DNA from 2 places in the Steroidobacter cummioxidans genome. Region 2 is predicted to be linked to the other one. Evidence: riboswitches for the same ligand, from Rfam matches in the RefSeq annotation. Region 2 holds a riboswitch; the other holds the start of a gene.
The links. A riboswitch is a leader RNA that binds a small molecule or an ion and turns the genes downstream of it on or off. The one in region 2 is predicted to bind cyclic di-GMP.
Positions count from the first base shown of each region.

Region 1 (7,582 bases), on a different contig from region 2:
CGCATCCGGCACCAGCTCGTGATTGGGATAGTTGCGACGGAAGGTCTCCAGGACCTGCGCAGCGCGATCCCATTCTTTGTTTTGCAACAGGATGCTGGCAGCGTCGTACTCCGCGTTCGAGCGCGCCTTCGAGTTCGGCGCCAGCGCGGCGACGCGCAGGAAGTCATCGACCGCCCCGGCCGAATCGCCCGCGGTGCGCTTGGCTTCCGCTTGTTTGTAAATCGATGCGGCGATGCGCTCTTCGATGTTGGCGCGATCCGGATCGTTGGCGGGCAAGAAGCCCTGTACCTTCACGTACGCCACTTCAGCTTCGCCGAAGCGACCGCGATCGAACAGCGAGTGCGCCAGCAGCGTGGTCGCCGTGCGCTGGAACTTGCGATCCACCGGCGGAGTGCGCTCGAGGATGCTGGTCGACACTTCGATCACCCGCTCGAAATCGTTCAGCGCGAACAAATCTTCGTCGGCCTTGGTCTGCACGCGCGCCGACTCAGGGTGCTCGGGGAAACTGGTCGCGAACATCAGCGCGCTTTCGATGCCCTGCTGATGCCATACCGCCTTCGGCTGACCCTGTAACGTCGGCTCATGCTTCTGATACGAGACCAGCGCGGCATAGCCGGCCGCCGAGGCTTTCGGATGCGTCGGATAGTCATACGCAGCCGTTTCGTATTCCTTGGCCGCTTCGGCGAAGCGCCCGGACTCGAACAACACTTCACCCAGGGTGAAGCGATTTGCCGGCGCTTCCGGATCCTGCGGGAACGAATCGAGCATCGCGCGATACCAGCGCGCCGCGGATGCGTAGCTCTCCGGTTTCTTGTCCTTCTGCGCCGTCGCGTAGTAGTACTCGGCGAGATCTTTCTGGTTCGCCTTCAACTGCGCGGCCACTTCGGGCGCATCGGCTACCGTACGCTCACGCCAGAACGCGGAGCCGAACGCGTAACGCTCGACGAAAGACTGCTTGGCTTCGATGACCAGCGACGCCAGGCGGCCCTTCTGATAGGCATCGATGGTGCGCACCTGCAATGACGGCGCATAGCGATCGTCGGGGCGCCGCTTGGCGAAGGCCTCGAACGCCACCGCCGCGTCCAGATAACGCTCCTTTTCCAGATAGAAATCGCCGAGCGCCTCATACAGCAGATGCGCATATGGCGGATCGCCTCGCTGTGCCAGCGTGCCATCGAGCGTCGCCGGCCCATCGAGATCCGAGAAGCTGATCGCCATGGCGCGCAGCGCGTCGGAGGTCAGCTCGCGTTCGGCACGGCTCAACGAATCCCGTGCGCGCACCTGCCCATCTCGCACCAGTACGCGGTCGAGCAGGCGCATGAATGCGGCGACGCTTTCCTCGCCGAGGGATTGCTTGAACATGGACCAGCCGAGCTTGTACAAGCCCTGCTCGAAGAAGCCGGTGTCCGCGCCCGGCGTGGTCACCGCCACATACGCATTCTCGGCTTCGCGGTAGCGCCCCAGAGTGAACAGAATCTCGCCGCGACGGAACTGCGATTCGACGAACCATTGGCTGCGCGGATACGTCGTCACCAACTGATCGAGCACGGTCAGCGATTTCTCGAGCTCGCCTTTCGCTTCATAAGCACGCGCCAGCTGATACATGACGACGTCGTTGCGCTCGTAGCTCGAATAGGACTTGAGCAGCCCCTCGTACAACTGCACGGCCTCATCGACGCCAAGCCCGCCGAACGAACCCTCGGCAGTGCGCTCGCTGTCGTCTTCAACCTGCAAGTCGCCGAGACGACGCATCGCTTCGGCGCGCATCTTCTCGTTCTGCGATTCCATTTCCAGGAAGCGGCGGTATTGCTCGATCGCCTGCTGCGTCTTTACGTCGCTGGGGGGATCGGGATTGACCTTGATCTCTTTCTTGTCGAGATCACGAATGGTTCGCGGCGGCAGCTTCGCTGCAGGTTCCGCAGCCAACGCCGGCATGGCAATCGCACTCGACAGGGTCAGCGCGATCAGCATGCGCAGCTTGTGAGACCTGGTGACTGAAGCGCTCATTGCGCGCCTCCCTTGTCAGTGGCGCGCTCGCCGGTAGCGCTGCCGCTCGTCGCCGCCTTGTCGTAGATCGATGCCAGCGCGAAGCGCGCTTGTAACGAATATGCCGCGAGGCGCTGCTTCTGCGACTCCAGTTCCTTGATCGCAACCGCCGCGAGATATCGGTTCTGGGCCTGGGCAGTCGCTTCCAATCGCGCGCTCAAGCCATCGATACGCGGCGGCAGCGTGGCTACGCGACGCGCAAACTCCTCCGTGCGAGCGGGATAGTCGGCGCGTGCACGATCGACGAGCACCGAACGGCGACGCGCCTCTTTGTACGCGACATCCAGCTCACGCAGTTCCTTGCGCGCGCGCCACAAGCGAGCTTTGTAGCTGCCATTGAAATCCCACAGCAGCTTGCCCTTGATCAGACGCGCCTTCTCGCGCATCTCCTGCACCATCGGATCGCTCTGGTCCGCTTTCGCCAGCACAGCTTCGATCTGCTGCACCTTGGTCCATTGTTCCTGTTCACGCGAGGTCGCCAGCGCGGTCACATCGTTGTCGCGCTCGGTCGCGGCCAGGCGCGATTCCAACTCGTTCTTGTGCGCTTCCATCGCATCCAGATCGACGCTGTCCAGCATGCCCTGCAGGGCGGGCACACGCCGATCGAATGCACGATGCCGCGTATCCACCATGTCGTCGAATGCCTGCACGCTCAACGCCCAGGTCGCGAGATTGCGTTGCATGAGCTTGAGGTCGCGATAGTTCTTCAACCCTTCCTGGAACTCATGCGTCGCCAGCAGGTGATACAGATAGCGGGTCTCAGGCGCGTCCGGCAGATTCTGCAGCTGCCAGTACCAGCCCACCTGATCGGCCTGGTCGTTGTCCACGATGGCATCGAGCAGCTTGCCGTCGCGAATGGCCTGAATGGATTGATCGATGCGCTTGGATTCCGCTGCGAACGCTTCAACCGCGTTCACATACTGTTCCGCCGCCTGCCCGGTCGCCGCCAGCTGCGCGTATGCATACGGAATGGCGAGATACGATTCCTGCACCGCTGCATCGAGCATGTCGCGATCGCGCAGCTCCATCCAGGGCGCCAACGCCTTGTTGAACTTCTTCTCTGCCGAATCCGCCCAGCCCACCGCGAGCAGGGCCTTGTTCGATTGCGGGCCGGTCAGCCGCACCCGTTGTAAAACTTTCTTGGCGTCTTCGGGACGATTGCCCTTGAGCCAGGCGAAGCCGAGCGCAAGGTTGGCCTTGTCACGCAGCGCTGCCAGCTCTTCGGTCGGTGCGGCGATCTGACCGACTTCATTCAACAGCTCGGCCGCTTCCTCGACGCGGTCCTGCCGCACCAGCGCCACACCGATATTGAAGCGCGCGTAAGACGACCAGACGTCGCCTTTGCCCACCGGCTGCCACCGCTCCAACGCGCGAATCGCTTCGTCATAGCGGTTCAAATACATCAACACCTGCGCTTGCAGCAGATGACGCTCGGGCTCCAGATCGCCCGGCAGTGCGCCATGAATCGAAGCCAGCGCGGTCGCGGCGTCTTCGAGATAGTTGCGCTGATACCAGACCTTCGCGAGATAGAACCAGGCGCGGTTGCGCACATCGAGCGGCACGTTGTCGTTCAGCAGCGCCTTGAAGATGCGACCCGCCTCTTCATGCTGACCGAGCGACAGGTACAAGCCGCCCTTGAGCAGCTCGGCCTCCACGCCGTGATGACTCACGCGATTGAAATCCTGCGCGGCACCAAGCCGCGTCAAGGCCTGCAGATAGTCGCCCTGATAGAAGTAGAACAGCACGTCGCCCCAATGCAGATCGCGCACGACCTGCGGGGTGCCGACCAGGGGTCGCGGCTCAGGAGGCTTCTTCTCCTTGGCGCCGGCGCCGGTCGCGGCCAGTCCCAGGACTGGCGCGAGCAGCATCGCGACCAGTAATTTGTAACGTCGCCCCGGCACGGGTTATTCCCATTCCTTGACGATGAATTCGGGTTGCGCCTTGAGCGCCTTGTCGCTGATCTTGAGCTCGACGTACTTGGCGCCGACGCCCTTGTCGAGCTTGATGGTCGCGCCGCGCCGATAGTCACGCTGATTCGGGCCCTGGCCGGTGAACAGCGCGATCAGCTCGTGCTCGCCAGCCTTGAGATTGCCGATGAACACGCGGTGCACGCCGCCTTTGAGCAGCGCCTGCGCCTCGCGCTCGGTGTACAGATAGTTGGCGACTTCCTTGTTGTCGAGCTTCAAGGTCACCGAGTCGAGCGCGAAGAACTCGCCCACGTCCATGGACACGAACACGGCCACCTGCGTGTTGGCGGGGAACAGCAGCTCCTCCTCCAGCACGAACAGCTCGCGGTTCAGATCCAGCACTTCTTTCTTCAGCGCCTGCACTTCTTCGTCGAGGCTCTTGAAGCTGTCACCGCCGCCCGCAGGGGCCGAAGGCGCCGGCGCACTCGTGTCGACGAGCGGCGCAGTCGTGGCCGAGGTTGCGGCGTCTTGTGCGCTTGCCAGTCCGGCCGCGAACAGCAGAGGCAACAGCGCGGCCAACCATGTGATTCGTGTTTTCAGCAGGCTCTGACGCATGGGGAGGTGTCCGGGAAATCCGTGAAGGGTGCTCGGGAGTTCGATACGAGTTCGATTGAGTTGGCGAGGCGGATCCGTTGCGCGCGGTCACTCGTTCAGCAGCTCACGCAGTTTTTCGGTGTAGCGCGTTTCATAACCGACTTTGTAGCCTTCGGAAACGTAGCGCACCACACCTTCGCGATCGATCAGCACGGTCAGCGGCATGGTGCCCGCCTGATAGGCGCGGCTCACTTCTTTGCGAGCATCGAACAGTACCGGATAACTGACGCGCAGCGTCTTTGCCATCTCACGCGCCGCCTGCAGCTCGTTTTCCTCGTCCAGATTGATGCTGAACAGCACCAGGCCGGCGCGGCGGTACTTGCCGTAGATCTCATCGAGCAATGGCATTTCCTGGCGACAAGGCCCGCACCAGGTTGCCCAGAAGTTGATCAACACCACTTCGCCGGAGTGCTCGGACAGGCGCACGTTCGCACCATCCAACGAGCGCAGCGCGAAATCGGGCGCGCGCTGGCCGACGAGCAGGGTCGCCGGCACACATACAGCAGGCCCGAGCAGCAACAGCGCCAGCAATGCAAAGCGTGGCAACCGTGCGGAAGCCCGGAGCGGCAGACGAGCTTGTGAGGACTGTGACATCAATCTTTTATTCGTCGCCGGACACGCGGTGAGGGCCGATCGGCGCCTCCATTGCGAAGCAGGAGGCCGCGCTGGCAACCCCGCTGTCCTAGGAAAATTTCCCTTAGACCGGTGGCTTTGCGTCCCCACCTTTCGGTGAGTTTGCCTGGGTGCGAGGCGGGCCTGCTGCTCCGTTAAGGAGCCGCGTGGCAAGACCTCTGACAACGCCAGCTAGGGTGCTATACGCAGCGCAAATATGTCAACGAACGAAGTGTGATGCCAGCGGCGCAAAACCGCGACGGGCCTGTGACTCACCGCACACTTCGAAGGTCTGTCGGTAGGCGACGACAACAACATCGACGCCTGTATCCGTCCACCGACGACCGCGGCGCGACCGGCGGGAGGGAGCCGGTCGCGCCATTGCACCTGTGAATTAGATAGGCGCTTTCAGACTTTCGTAATCAGTCGACGCGGCTTTTGCCTTCCACATCGCAATCATCTCCGGAGTCACGGTCTGCGCGGCCGGCAGATGATCGGAGGGCAACGTGATCTGCTGCTCCGTCATCCGCCCGACCAGCGACGCTTGCTCGTGGCCGTACAGGAACGTGCTGGCAACTGCGGTGCCGAGGGTGAGCAACATGGCGGCGCCAAGGGCGATACGCTTTTTCATCTTCATCTCCAAACTCGAATTCAAATCTGTTGCGATGGATTCATTTATTACGCGAGCACCGGACGCTTGCCGCCGGTATCGCCATCAGCCAGCGTCAACACCGGACGCTTGCCGCCTGTGTCACCGTCAGTGAAATTGAAAACCGGGCGCTTGCCGCCGGTGTCGCCATCGGCGAGCGTCAGCACCGGACGCTTGCCGCCCGTGTCGCCGTCAGTGAAATTGAAAACCGGGCGCTTGCCGCCGGTATCGCCATCGGCGAGCGTCAGCACCGGGCGCTTGCCGCCCGTGTCGCCGTCAGTGAAATTGAAAACTGGACGCTTGCCGCCGGTATCGCCATCGGCCAGCGTCAACACCGGACGCTTGCCGCCTGTGTCACCGTCAGTGAAATTGAGAACCGGGCGCTTGCCGCCGGTGTCACCATCGGCCAGCACCGGACGCTTGCCGCCCGTGTCGCCGTCAGTGAAATTGAAAACCGGGCGCTTGCCGCCGGTATCACCATCGGCGAGCACCGGACGCTTGCCGCCCGTGTCACCGTCGGTGAGATTGAATACAGGGCGCTTGCCGCCGGTATCGCCATCCGCCAGCACCGGACGCTTGCCGCCCGTGTCGCCATCGACAATGTTAAATACCGGACGCTTACCACCGGTATCGCCATCCGCGAGCACCGGACGCTTACCGCCCGTGTCGCCATCGACAATGTTAAATACCGGGCGCTTGCCACCGGTATCGCCGTCCACCAGCTGCGCGCCAGTGCTATTGCCAGCCGCAAACAGGACGCCCGCCACCACCGCCGAAATTGCAAATACGTTACGCATGACAACAAACCCTCCCAGGAAAAGTGCTAAAAATTCGAACCAGCAAGGCTCGATCACTGGGATAAGCGACGTCCCTTTGAGAAACCCGTCACAGCACCCTCTGGACAAGCGGAAGAAAAAGGGAACAATCAGTACATCGCTCGGCGATTGCTTGCGGAGATCCCTCCAAATCAATCGGTTGAGCCGGATTCAGGGACGGCCGTAGGGCGGTTTTGGCGGGCAGCTCGCGGTGCGGCCGGGGCACCAAGTGAGAAACTGTCGCACTCGAGCCCGTAAACTAGAGAACCCGACGGAAGCGCCCATGCGTTTAGCGTGGGAAGAACAGACAGGCCCCGAATCGGAGACCCGCAACTGAGCAACACAATCGCAGCGGCCATTCCACCGCCCGACCGGCAGGCAGTGACACGGCTGTTGTCTGCGTGGCAGTCAGGGGATACCCGCGCCCTGGAACGACTGACGCCGCTCATATACGAGGAGCTGCGTAACCGGGCTCGCCGCTACATGAAACGCGAGCGGCCTGGCCACACACTGCAGGCCACTGCCGTCGTGCACGAGGCATTCGTCAAGCTCGTCGAGATGAATGTCTCGTGGCAGGACCGTGCGCACTTCTTTGCGGTTGCCGCGCGGCAGATGCGACGTATTCTGGTGGACCATGCCAAGACGCGGTTTCGCGAGAAGCGCGGCGGCACGACCACCGGCTCGCTCAATGACTTCGACATGGATGTGCTCGATCTCGGCCCAGCCACTGCGGGCGATATCGACGTGCTGGAAATCGACGAGGCGTTGCAGCGCCTGTCCGGCAACAATCCCCGCCTCGCGGAGATGGTGGAGCTGCATTATTTCGGCGGCCTCACCTATCAGGAGCTGTCCGAGACCCTGAAAGTGTCCGAGGCCACCGTCGATCGGGAGATCCGGCT
Region 1 is NZ_LSRW01000018.1:40,319-47,900, forward strand. Features, by position in the region: gene D0550_RS11620 (tetratricopeptide repeat protein) at 1-2,007, opposite strand, end outside; gene D0550_RS11625 (tetratricopeptide repeat protein) at 2,004-3,947, opposite strand; gene D0550_RS11630 (AraC family transcriptional regulator) at 3,951-4,568, opposite strand; gene D0550_RS11635 (TlpA family protein disulfide reductase) at 4,656-5,201, opposite strand; cyclic di-GMP riboswitch class I at 5,272-5,357, opposite strand; gene D0550_RS11640 (hypothetical protein) at 5,614-5,850, opposite strand; gene D0550_RS11645 (hypothetical protein) at 5,898-6,665, opposite strand; gene D0550_RS11650 (ECF-type sigma factor) at 7,065-7,582, shown strand, end outside.
Region 1: another riboswitch for cyclic di-GMP. It lies ahead of D0550_RS11635 (TlpA family protein disulfide reductase); the one in region 2 lies ahead of D0550_RS04080 (fibronectin type III domain-containing protein).

Region 2 (7,582 bases):
CTCACGCTGACGATCAGGTTCGAGTAAGTGCCGATGTCGGTCGTCGACGGTGTGCCGGTCAAAACGCCGGTCGCAGCGCTGAACGTCGCCCAGCGCGGCTGATTGCTGATGCGATAGACCAGCGTGTCGCCATCCGCATCGCTGGCTTGCGGGGTAAAGGTGTACGTCTGCATCGCCTGCACGCTAGTGGTCGGCGTGCCGCTGATGGTAGGCGCGCGATTGTCGAGGCCGCGCACCTGGATGGAGAACGCCGGCAGCGTGACGGTGCTCGTGCCGTCGTTGACGCTGATGCGGATGTTCGAATACGTACCGACGTTCGCTGCGCCCGGCGTACCGCTCAACACGCCACTCTGGGTGCTGAAGGTCGCCCACGACGGACGATTGGACACCGTGAAGCGCAGACGATCGTTCTCAGGATCGGAATACGTGGGTTGGAACAGATAGCGCTGATCCACGATCACCGACGTCGCCGGCGTGCCGGAAATGGTCGGCGGATTATTGGGCGGCGGTGGCGGCTGCGTCCGGCCATTCACCTTGATCGTGAAGGGACCGATGGAGCGCGTGTCGCGGCCATCGGTGACACTGATCGTGATTTCCTGGGAGTCGCCCACGTGGGCGTCTTGCGGCGTGCCGCTCAGGATGCCGGTTTCGGAGTCGAAGCTGGCCCACGCCGGCTGATTGGTGATGAAGAACTCGAGGAAGTCGTCGTCCGCATCGATCGCGCTGGGCTCGAACCGATACGGCTGCCCCGCAGTCGCGGTGGCCGCAGGAATGCCATCCACTTCGGGCGGCTGATTCGCCGGCACCGGCAGCGCCGGATCGTCGGCAGTACCGCCTGCCGGCGGCGACTGCTCGCTGACTGGTCCCGTTACAGCGCCATCGTCACTAGAGTCGCCGCATGCTCCCAATGACGCGGCAATCAACGCCAGCAGGGCCCGCTGCAGGAAGGTTTTCCCGAAAATAGTTGGAATCATTGCTCGTACCTTGGCTTCGCGCACGACAACGACGGTCCGAGGACCGGCGCTGAATCGCGCTGCTGTGTTCCGGAAAAAAGGCAGTCGCCGCAACGCATGCGCGGCGCTCGAAGCGCAAAGAAAGATTGGCGCGCACGGGGGCGTGCGCTATCGGCAGCTTGTTGTCGTTGTTCTTCACACGATCGCGCGTGCACGCGCTCGCAAGGGGCCTTGCGAACGTCGCGACGGTGGCGTCGGTGGCAACCCCGCTGTCGTAGGAGCGCTGCGCATCACACGCAGTGTTCCAGTAGACCGGAGGCTTTGCGTCCCCGCCTTTCGACGGGTTTGCCGATATCACTTTCTGCTGCTCCCAGACTTTATTATCTGGTCGAAAGCGACCGAGGTCCCTTTCGACTTAACTGTGGTCAGTCGACCCCAGGGCCGCAAGGCCTGGTCGAACAGCAGCAAAAGAATAGGAAGGATGACGGCAAGCTCGGTGACGCTGAAGAGCTGGCCGGCAACCCCGCTATCCCCAGCATCGCTGTAGGACCGGAGGCTTTGCGTCGCCGTCTTTCGACGGTTATGCCCTGGTGAAGCGTTGTTCGTTCGGTTCGCGTCCCTCACCCACTCTCGCCGCCGTGAAGGCCGCGTCCAGTAGAGCCGGTGCGATTCGACGAAATCGATTGAACAAAACTTCGTGGTCGGAGCGGAGTTAATCGTAGGGATTTTGTTTTTGCAATTGTCGGTAGTGACCGACAGCGCGGCGGTGGAAATGTCACCGCTAATTCACATAACCGCGCCAGAATTCAGACGCGAGTGCAACGTGCTGCGCGCACTGCTGCTGTGCATGCGCGCAAACATTTAACAATGCCGAAAAACAAAGCGGCGGCTGGATCGCTCCAGCCGCCGCTGCACTATCGAGCCAGCAGTGCTTGTTACCGCACGACCTTCGACGAGACGTTCGAGTTCGCGCTCTCCGAGCCGTTGCTGGTGTAAGCACGCACCGAGAAGTAGTAGGTGCCCGGCGAGAGATTGCTGATGGTGTAGCGCGTGATGCCCGCGTTCGCCACCTGGATCGTCTGCGTCATCGCACTGGCGCTGGTGCCGTACGAAATGCGGTAACCGGCCAGGTTGCCCAGCGAGCTGCCGTCGGTGTTGGTGGTCGGCGGAGTCCAGCTCAGCGTCGCGCCGCCATTCGACACATCGACCACGCTGATCGAGAAGGCCGCCAACGAAGTGGTCGCACGACCGTCGCTCACGCTGATCGTGATGTTGTTGTACGTGCCGACCTGCGAGGCGCTCGGCGTGCCGGACAGCTGACCGGTGCTGGTGTTGAACGTGGCCCAGCTCGGACGATTCGCGATCGAGTAGGTCAGCGTGTTGCCATCCGGATCGCTCGCGGTCGGACGGAAGCTATAGGCGCTGCCCGCGTTGACCGAGCGAGCCGGCGTGCCGCTGATGACCGGCGCGCGATTCGTGCTGTTCGTGACGTTGATCGAGAACGCCGGCAGCGAAGTCGTTGCCGTGCCATCGCTCACACGAATCTGGATGTTGCTGAAGGTACCGGTTGCGGTCGGTGTGCCGCTGAGACGACCGGTCGAAGTGTTGAAGGTCGCCCAGCTCGGACGATTGGTGATGGTGTAGCCGAGCGTGTTGCCGTCGGGATCGTTGGCAGAGGGCTGGAAACTATAGGCAGTACCGACCGTCGCGGTCGTCGCCGGCGTGCCGCTGATCGTCGGCGCGCGATTGGCAATCGTGCCGGTGGTGTTCACCGTCACCGAGAAGGCCGGCAGCGATACCGTGTTCACGCCGTCGGTGACGCGCAGGATGATATTGTTATAGACGCCGGGCGACTTCGGGTAACCCATGAGCCGGCCGCTGTTCGGTGCCAGCACCATCCAGCCCGGCTTGTTCACGAGCGTGAACTTCAGCGGGCGGCCTTCCGGATCGGCTGCGCTCGGCAGAAAGTTGTACGAGGTGTTGGCCTTGATGACCGCCGGCGGCGTGCCGCTGATGGTCGGTGGCCGATTGACAGTCTGGGCGGATGCGAGACCCGCAAACGAAGCCAACGCCGCGATCGCGGCGAAAGACGAAGAAACGCGCATGAGCAGCTCCCAGCAAAGCACTGTGTTCCGATGCCAGCTCGCGCCCACGACACGGATTGATAGCGTGTCGTGCACGAGCACCTGTGTCTGGCAAGGGAAGCTGGCTTTGCTGGGCCGGCGCTAAAGTGCGCGGGCGGCAGGCCGAAAAACTTCACGAGACAACCTGATCAGGTCGGGTTGTAACGGCAACCCCGCTATCTTTGGCGCGACTGCTGGAACAGTGGCACCAGAGGACCGGAGGCTTTGCGTCACCGTCTTTCGAACGGCTTTGCCCTTACAGACGGCCCATATTGTGCTGGAAACGGCCAATGTGACATATCGGGGCCCAACCCCCCCAAAAACGCGTTTCAGGAAAAACCTGCAAGCGGCAGCCAGGCACTTTCAGCGACTCTTAATGGCGACGCTTAGTGAAGGCGCATCCAAAACCTGATGCGCAGGCCGCAGCAAACTCTATTTTTTTCGAGATATTTGTTATTCCGGCAGCGTGAAGCCGTGCTGTCGTACCAGCCGCGTGCAGGCGGCCACCAGGTGCTCATCGTAAAGTTTTCCGGCACTCCGGTTGATCTCTTCGATCGCGGCATCCATGCCCGCAGCCGGCCGGTACGGACGCGGCGAGCACATCGCTTCCACCGTATCGGCGATCGCGAGGATGCGGGCTTCGAGCATGATCTCCTCGCCCTTCACGCCGCGCGGATAACCGCTGCCGTCGTACCGCTCGTGCGACTGATAAATGATGTCGGCGACGGGCGCGCCCAGATCGATATCCGCAAGCAGCTGGCAACCTTCTTCGACGTGAGTGCGCATCAGCGCGAGCTCGGCCTCAGTCAGCGGTGCGGGCTTGCTGAGAATGGACGCCGGCACGGCGATGTTGCCGACGTCGTGTAACAGAGCGGCAACTCGCAAGCCGTGCTGGCGCTCGCCATCGAGACCCGCTTCGCGACCGATCGCGACCGCTAACGCAGCCAGGCGACGCGACGAACCCGCGGTGTACGGATCGTGCCGCTCGCTCATGCGCACGAATGAATCGATCATGCCTTGAAGCGCCACATCGGTGCGTTGAAGCGCACTCAGCGTCACCGCATGCGCTCGCTTCGAGTGCAAAACGCGCCAGACGCCATCAGCCAACGCCGCGAGCGCGCGCTGCTCTTCGTCGCCGTAGTTCGTATCCCGATTGCCAACGCCGAGCACCGCGACGACTTCGTCACCGGACAGCATGGGCACGGCCAGAAAGCGCGTGAGGTCCGGCAGGCCATCGCTCTGCGGCTTGCGGGCGATATCGTTGGTCCAGGTCGCATGCTTACCTCGCACGCATTCACTGAGCATCATCGCGCGGCCAATCGGCTGCGGCTCCGCATCGGACATCACCACCTGCGGCCGGCTGGCATCGCGCCAGGCAGCCAGTGTCATGGTCTTCTGCGCGTTATCGACGAAATACAAATAGCCCAGCGGGCTGCGGGCCACTTCCAGTGCCTGCTCGATCACCCGTCGCACGATGGCGGACTCATCGAACGAGTCGGCCTGTTTGAACAGCTCGACCAGGAACTCGGACTGACGCTGCGCCAGGCGGTTCGCGATGAGCTCGCGACGACGCTGCGCGATATCGCGGATCAGCACGATGCTGTCGCCGCGCGTGTTCTCCAGCAGACCGACGCTCACCTCGACGTCGAACAACGTGCCGTCCTTGCGACGATGCTTGGTCTCGTAACGACCACCACCACGGACTCGACCCAGCTGCAGTCGCATCGTGGTCTCGCCGGACGTGGGATCCTCGATGTCGGCGGCATTCATACGCAACAGCTCTTCCTTGCTGTAGCCCGACATGCGGCAGTAGGTCGCGTTGACGTCCTGGATCTGACCGTCGCTCCCCAACAGCCACGAGCCGTCGGCCGCGGCATCGAGTAGCACGTTGCCGGCCTTCGCTTGTTCCTGCAGCGTTCGTTCGTTCTCCACTCGCTGCGTGAGATCGAACGCGGCGACCAGATCGGCATTGCGACCGTCGAACTCGATCTGCTGCGAGGAGATAGATAAGGAGAGCGCGCCGCCATTCTTGCGCTGGTGCGCGCTGATCAGCGGGTCGCGCACATCAGCGCCCGGCATCGTCAAAGCCGACGCTTTCAAGGCCAGGAATTCGGCGCGCGAATAGCCGTACATCGCCAACGCCGCGTCGTTGACGGCGATGAAGCCGCCGGTCGCGTGATCGGCAATCCACAGCGGCTGCGGATTGTTTTCGAACACGCGGCGGAAACGCGCTTCGCCAGCGGCCAGCCGCTGATTGCTCGCTTCGAGCTCACTGATCTGCGAGCGTAACCGCGAATGAGTTTGCACCGCGCGCTCCATGGCCTCGGCCTGAGCCTGCGCTTGTTGTGCATTGTATTGGGCTTCAGCTTGCAAACGCTCGGCGCGTTCGACTGCTTCGGCTTGCGCGCGTTGCGCCTTCTCCAGGGCGTCAGTTTGCGCGGCCTGTGCGCGTTGAGCACGCTCCAGCGCTTCAGCTTGCGCAGTCTGCACGCGTTGCGCCTTCTCGAGCGCTTCCGCTTGAGCGGCTTGCTGACGTTGCGCGGCCTGCGCTTTTTCGAGCGCCTCGGCTTGATTCTTTTCGAGCACGGCGAAGCGCTGCATGGCCGCCGTGTCGAGCATGTTCATCGGACGGGTGTTGCCGCTCGTGCCGTTGCCATGCGCTGCGTTGCCATTACCGTTGGCGCGCGCGCCGTTCGCATGGCCGGGCGGCAGCAACTCATCGAGCGCGGTGAGCAGTTTCTCCGGCGCCGTCGAGCGCGCCAGAAAGCGCTCGGCGCCCAGCTCCAAGGCAAAGCGCTCGTACTTCGGATCGTCGTGGCGACGCGTGTAGAACAGGAACGGGATGCTCTGCAGGCGCTCGTCCTGCTTCCATTTGCGGCATAGAGCGAAGCCGTCCATGCGTGGCAGGACGATGTCGGAAACGATGGCCTGCGGCGGCTCGCGCCGCGCAGCGTCCAGCGCCGCGAGTCCGTTCGAGGATTTCAGAACCCGATGACCGCGACCCGACAGCAATGTCTCGAGCGCGCTTTGCTCTGACTCGCGCTCGAATGCGATCAGGATGACACCCATGCCGAAGTCTCCCGGCGCGAGCGCGCCACCCTAAATAACAGTCCCTGCGGAGCCACCGAAGTATGCCAAGCGCCGGCGGCGCTTGGCACGATTAGGGGGAACTCTGAATAACAAAGGGAGACGCAGAGCACATTCTGCGTCTGCTCGATCCGGTTCAGGGGCCAGCGCGGTTGATGCGCGTCCAGTACTGGCCGAGCAGCGAGACCTGATCGGTGAATTGCTTGAAGTCCACCGGCTTCACGATGTAGCTGTTGGCATGCGCCTTGTAGCTGCGCGCCATGTCCGATTCCTGGTCCGAGGACGACATGATCACGACGGGCGTCGAGCGCGTCTTGGGATCGGCCTTGATCTGTGCCAGCACATCCAGACCGTCGATCTTCGGCATGTGCAGGTCGAGCAGCATCAGTTTTGGATTGCCCGAGGCACGCTGCGCGTACACGCCCTGCCGGAATACATAATGAAGGGCCGCCTCGCCGTCCTGCACCCACACCACCTGTTGGGAGACGCCGCCGATCTCCAGCGCGCGGATCGTCAGCTCCGCATCCGTGGGATTGTCATCCGCGAGCAGAATGTACCCGGTGTGACTCACGACATCTCCCCAATGCTCGCACCTTCAGCCAGTGCGATCACGAATCCGTACTCTCGCGCCACTTCGCGCATGTGCTCATATCTCCCCGACTTGCCGCCGTGGCCAGCCTCCAGATTAACGTGTAACAACAACGGGCGAGCGCCCGTATTGTGCCGTCGCAGCTTGGCGACCCATTTGGCGGGCTCGTAGTACTGCACCTGACTATCCCATAGTCCGGTGGTGACCAGCATGGCTGGATACGGCTGGTGGCGGATGTTGTCGTAAGGCGAATAAGAAAGCATATAGGCGTAGGCAGCGGCTTCGTTCGGATTGCCCCACTCGTCGTATTCGAGCGTGGTCAAGGGAATGCTGGTGTCGAGCATGGTGGTGACGATGTCGACGAACGGCACGTGCGCGACCAGCGCGGCGTAACGATCGGCGGCTACGTTGGCGATCACGCCCATCAGCAGACCGCCGGCACTGCCGCCGGCTGCGAAAACTTTATCGCGAGCACAGTAACCTCGCGCCACCAGATGATCGGTGACATCGACAAAATCGTTGAAGGTGTTCCACTTCTGTTCCAGACGACCGGCGTCGTACCAGCGCCGGCCCAGCTCCTGGCCGCCGCGGATATGCGCCATCGCATAGACAAAGCCGCGATCCAGCAATGATAGCCGCGACGAGCTGAACGCCGGCTCCATGCTCAGTCCGTACGAGCCGTAGCCGTATTGATACAACGGCGCGGTGCCGTTCAGCGGCGTGCCTTTGCGATACACGATCGAGACTGGAATGCGCTCGCCATCGCGCGCGGGCGCCCAGACGAACTCGCTGACGTAGTTGGCTGGATCGAAATCGCCGAGCACCGGCTC
Region 2 is NZ_LSRW01000005.1:73,383-80,964, forward strand. Features, by position in the region: gene D0550_RS04075 (putative Ig domain-containing protein) at 1-974, opposite strand, end outside; cyclic di-GMP riboswitch class I at 1,210-1,313, opposite strand; cyclic di-GMP riboswitch class I at 1,467-1,550, opposite strand; gene D0550_RS04080 (fibronectin type III domain-containing protein) at 1,889-3,058, opposite strand; cyclic di-GMP riboswitch class I at 3,240-3,341, opposite strand; gene D0550_RS04085 (HD domain-containing phosphohydrolase) at 3,530-6,145, opposite strand; gene D0550_RS04090 (response regulator) at 6,300-6,734, opposite strand; gene D0550_RS04095 (S9 family peptidase) at 6,731-7,582, opposite strand, start outside.